2 regions of the Metabacillus sp. KH_069 genome follow, and region 2 is predicted to be linked to the other one. Evidence: a T-box and tRNA genes for the amino acid it is inferred to sense, from the RefSeq annotation. Region 2 holds a T-box; the other holds one or more tRNA genes.

Region 1 (2,355 bases), 1.7 Mb from region 2:
TACACAACTTTTAAAATTAAAAGGCTGTATTTTCATAGATTGTTGTTTTCGAGTATAAATGTTGTCCGTTACTTTCTGCTGCAGGAACTTGCTTTCTGCGATCCTGTTGGGAGCCTACCCGGCTTGCCTACTGGTTTTATGGTCTGAGGACAAAAATCCAGAATGGCAGCTGTAAAATGGAATCAAATACGCTGTTTGAGGACAAATATCCAGAATGGCGGCTGCGAAATGGAATCAACAACGCTGTTTGAGGACAAATATCCAGAAAGGCGGCTGCAAAATGGAATCAATCATTTCCCTCTGTTTCCCGCAGGAATCAAGTTCCTTTCGCTACAATCCACTTAAAGTTTTTAACATTTAGTCTAATAGCAACTATATTTACGAACAGAGCCAATTAAAAAGAGTGCTGCACTATGTGCAGCACTCTTTCAAGTATGACCCGTACGGGATTCGAACCCGTGTTACCGCCGTGAAAGGGCGGTGTCTTAACCGCTTGACCAACGGGCCAAAAACAAGGCTTTCTGGCGGAGAAGGAGGGATTTGAACCCTCGCGCCGCTTACGCGACCTACACCCTTAGCAGGGGCGCCTCTTCAGCCACTTGAGTACTTCCCCAGATATGGCTCCGCAGGTAGGACTCGAACCTACGACCGATCGGTTAACAGCCGATAGCTCTACCACTGAGCTACTGCGGAATAATATTGAAACCTTATTTCTCCAAAACAGAAATGGTGGGCCTAAATGGACTCGAACCATCGACCTCACGCTTATCAGGCGTGCGCTCTAACCAGCTGAGCTATAGGCCCATTATGGAGCGGGTGATGGGAATCGAACCCACGACATTAGCTTGGAAGGCTAGAGTTTTACCATTAAACTACACCCGCAATATGAATATAAAAATGGGGCGACTGATGGGAATCGAACCCACGAATGCCAGAGCCACAATCTGGTGCGTTAACCACTTCGCCACAACCGCCACTATTATATTTGTTTAGCATTTACAACATTAAAGTAAATGGTGGCTTGGGACGGAATCGAACCGCCGACACAAGGATTTTCAGTCCTTTGCTCTACCGACTGAGCTACCAAGCCATTTTATAATTTGTAGTACAATAATGTTACATTCTTGAAACCTTCGCCCAAATTTCAGAAAGCTTAGCCAAGAAGCGGCTCAATTTGTGCGCTGATGCTTATGCTTCGAAGCTTATTCGATCGTGCTCTACCGACTGAGCTACCAAGCCATTTGTATGGATAAAAATTTTTACTAACCTTTACATAAAGTAAAAATGGCGGTCCCGACCGGGATCGAACCGGCGATCTCCTGCGTGACAGGCAGGCATGTTAACCGCTACACCACGGGACCATTTGGTTGCGGGGACAGGATTTGAACCTGCGACCTTCGGGTTATGAGCCCGACGAGCTACCAGACTGCTCCACCCCGCGACAATATTAATTAAGTTCATTTAATCCGATTATTATGCTGCGAATCAATCGGCTTGCTGAAGTAAGTTATTCCACTTATCAAAATAAAAATGGAGGAGGTAGAGGGATTCGAACCCCCGCGGGATTTGACTCCCCTGTCGGTTTTCAAGACCGATCCCTTCAGCCGGACTTGGGTATACCTCCGAATGACTAAATAGAATGGTGGACCTTGTAGGACTCGAACCTACGACCGGACGGTTATGAGCCGTCTGCTCTAACCAACTGAGCTAAAGGTCCTTTTTTGGTAGCGGCGGAGGGAGTCGAACCCACGACCTCACGGGTATGAACCGTACGCTCTAGCCAGCTGAGCTACACCGCCCCAGGAACAAAGTCAATTAATTCTATTTAATTGGTGGAGCCTAGCGGGATCGAACCGCTGACCTCCTGCGTGCAAGGCAGGCGCTCTCCCAGCTGAGCTAAGGCCCCTAATTAAAAGTTGGAAATGGTCGGGAAGACAGGATTCGAACCTGCGACCCCTTGGTCCCAAACCAAGTGCTCTACCAAGCTGAGCTACTTCCCGTATATGGCGCGCCCGATAGGAGTCGAACCCATAACCTTTTGATCCGTAGTCAAACGCTCTATCCAATTGAGCTACGGGCGCATGTATAAAATAAGTGGTGCCGAGGACCGGAATCGAACCGGTACGGTAGTCACCTACCGCAGGATTTTAAGTCCTGTGCGTCTGCCAGTTCCGCCACCCCGGCGAAAGCAAGAGCGGAAGACGGGATTCGAACCCGCGACCCCCACCTTGGCAAGGTGGTGTTCTACCACTGAACTACTTCCGCAAAATATGATGCGGGTGAAGGGACTCGAACCCCCACGTCAAAGACACTAGATCCTAAGTCTAGCGCGTCTGCCAATTCCGCCACACCCGC
Region 2 (2,355 bases):
TTTTATTTTAATGAATGTAACCGAAATCGGGAGAGCTAAGGTTTCGCTTCGCAAGCTTGCCTGGAGTGAAAGAATTCCGCATAATGAAGAAATTCAAGAATTGTCTGTAACTGTGAGCTCCTTAAGGTTAGATGCTGTTGCAGCTTCTATTTATAATGTATCCAGACAAAAAATCGGCTTGCTCATTCAGAATGGACATGTAAAAGTAAACTGGAAAGTGATTGAACAGACTTCTTTTGAATGCCGCGAGGGAGACACCCTTTCTGTCAGAGGGTTTGGGAGATCCAGGCTTATGTCGATTGATGGCAGAACAAAGAAGGAAAAATGGAAGCTGACCATCGGAAAACAAAAATAATTTTAGGGATTTAGCAGGAATTTTGACATTTCTGTCTAATTATGAATTATACTGTTTTAAAAGAAACGTTTCATTCAATACATAATGGAGGTGGCACAAGTGCCCTTAACACCGTTAGATATTCATAACAAAGAATTCAACAAAGGCTTCCGCGGCTATGATGAAGATGAAGTGAACGAATTCCTTGATCAAGTCATAAAGGATTACGAAATGGCGATTCGCGAACGCAAAGAACTTGAATCAAAAGTCGGAGAATTGACCGAGAAGCTTGGTCATTTTGCAAACATTGAAGAAACACTAAATAAATCGATTCTAGTTGCTCAGGAAGCAGCTGAAGAGGTTCGCCGCCACGCTCAAAAAGAAGCGAAATTAATCGTAAAAGAAGCAGAAAAGAATGCAGACCGCATCATTAATGAATCGCTGTCTAAATCAAGAAAAATCGCAGTTGAGATTGAAGAGCTCAAAAAGCAGTCTAAGGTTTTCCGCACCCGGTTCCAAATGCTGATTGAAGCACAGCTTGATCTCCTTAAAAATGACGACTGGGATCATTTATTAGAGTATGAAGTGGAAGCACTTTACGAAGAACGCGAAGAATCTAAAGTGTAATCTTGACTTGCGTACATAGTTTCACATATAATACGATCACTACTACAATTATCATAAAATGAAACGATGAGAGGGAGAGTAGCTCATTTTATCCTTTTTAAGCGAGCTGGAACTGGTGGAAGCCCGGCAAAGGAGAATGAGTGAATATCACCCTTGAGTTTTTTGCTGAAACAATATAGAAAGTAAGCAAAGACGCGTTATTCACGTTACGAATGTCGAGAGGATAACCAGAATGCCGGTTATCTAAAAGGGTGGTACCGCGAGAAAACCTTCTCGTCCCTTATGGGATGAGAAGGTTTTTTGTGTTTTCTGATTTAATGGCTGACATCTAAGCCTATTTAAAAAATGTTTGGAGGAATACCCATGGAGTACAAAGATACACTGCTAATGCCAAAAACTGAATTCCCAATGCGCGGAAACTTGCCGAACCGCGAGCCTCAAATGCAGGAAAAATGGGAAGAAATGAATATTTACCAAAAAGTTCAAGAACGCACGAAGGATCGTCCGATGTTCGTCTTGCATGATGGTCCCCCGTACGCAAATGGCGATATTCATATGGGGCATGCATTAAATAAAGTGCTGAAAGATTTTATCGTCCGCTACAAGTCAATGACGGGCTTCAATGCACCATACGTGCCAGGCTGGGATACACACGGTCTTCCAATTGAAACAGCATTAACAAAAAACAAAAAAGTGAACCGGAAAGAACTAAGTGTCGCGGAGTTCCGCAAGCTTTGTGCTGAATACGCTTGGGAGCAGATCAATAACCAGCGTGAACAGTTCAAGCGCCTTGGCGTACGGGGAGACTGGGAAAATCCATATGTAACATTAAACCCTGAATATGAAGCACAGCAAATTAAAGTATTCGGTGATATGGCGAAAAAAGGCTATATCTACAAAGGTTTAAAACCTGTTTATTGGTCTCCATCAAGTGAATCTGCTTTAGCAGAAGCAGAAATCGAATACTACGATAAACGATCTGCTTCCATTTATGTAGCGTTTACAGTTAACGAAGGAAATGATGTATTAAACGGCGGAGAAAAAATCGTGATTTGGACGACAACACCTTGGACGATTCCTGCAAACCTTGGAATTGCCGTTCATCCTGAGCTGGAATACAGTGTTGTATCTGTAAATGATGATTCTTTCATCGTTGCATCTGCTCTTTTAGAAACTGTTGCTAAAGAACTTGAATGGGAAACTTATACGGTTTCAAAAACCCTTAAAGGTGCACAGCTCGAAAAGGTGGTTGCGAAACATCCTTTATACGACCGCGAATCGCTTGTAGTCCTTGGAGAGCATGTAACGACAGAAGCCGGTACCGGATGTGTTCATACGGCTCCTGGACACGGGGAAGATGACTTCATTGTCGGACAGAAATACGGTCTTGGCGT

What was found. A T-box is a leader RNA that pairs with one kind of tRNA and senses whether it is charged. The one in region 2 lies ahead of ileS (isoleucine--tRNA ligase), so its partner is inferred to be a tRNA-Ile.
Region 1: it encodes a tRNA-Ile, which carries the amino acid that the T-box ahead of ileS (isoleucine--tRNA ligase) is inferred to sense. The anticodon was not compared.

Annotation. Positions count from the first base shown of each region.
Region 1 covers NZ_CM174460.1:3,543,082-3,545,436, forward strand. Annotated here, with positions in the region: tRNA gene AC3ISE_RS17825 (tRNA-Glu) at 436-507, opposite strand; tRNA gene AC3ISE_RS17830 (tRNA-Ser) at 523-613, opposite strand; tRNA gene AC3ISE_RS17835 (tRNA-Asn) at 619-693, opposite strand; tRNA gene AC3ISE_RS17840 (tRNA-Ile) at 728-804, opposite strand; tRNA gene AC3ISE_RS17845 (tRNA-Gly) at 809-882, opposite strand; tRNA gene AC3ISE_RS17850 (tRNA-His) at 899-974, opposite strand; tRNA gene AC3ISE_RS17855 (tRNA-Phe) at 1,015-1,090, opposite strand; tRNA gene AC3ISE_RS17860 (tRNA-Asp) at 1,286-1,361, opposite strand; tRNA gene AC3ISE_RS17865 (tRNA-Met) at 1,365-1,441, opposite strand; tRNA gene AC3ISE_RS17870 (tRNA-Ser) at 1,532-1,624, opposite strand; tRNA gene AC3ISE_RS17875 (tRNA-Ile) at 1,641-1,717, opposite strand; tRNA gene AC3ISE_RS17880 (tRNA-Met) at 1,723-1,799, opposite strand; tRNA gene AC3ISE_RS17885 (tRNA-Ala) at 1,831-1,906, opposite strand; tRNA gene AC3ISE_RS17890 (tRNA-Pro) at 1,924-2,000, opposite strand; tRNA gene AC3ISE_RS17895 (tRNA-Arg) at 2,005-2,081, opposite strand; tRNA gene AC3ISE_RS17900 (tRNA-Leu) at 2,096-2,184, opposite strand; tRNA gene AC3ISE_RS17905 (tRNA-Gly) at 2,194-2,265, opposite strand; tRNA gene AC3ISE_RS17910 (tRNA-Leu) at 2,275-2,355, opposite strand.
Region 2 covers NZ_CM174460.1:1,872,962-1,875,316, forward strand. Annotated here, with positions in the region: gene AC3ISE_RS09265 (YlmH family RNA-binding protein) at 1-355, shown strand, start outside; gene AC3ISE_RS09270 (DivIVA domain-containing protein) at 455-961, shown strand; T-box leader at 1,019-1,245, shown strand; gene ileS (isoleucine--tRNA ligase) at 1,325-2,355, shown strand, end outside.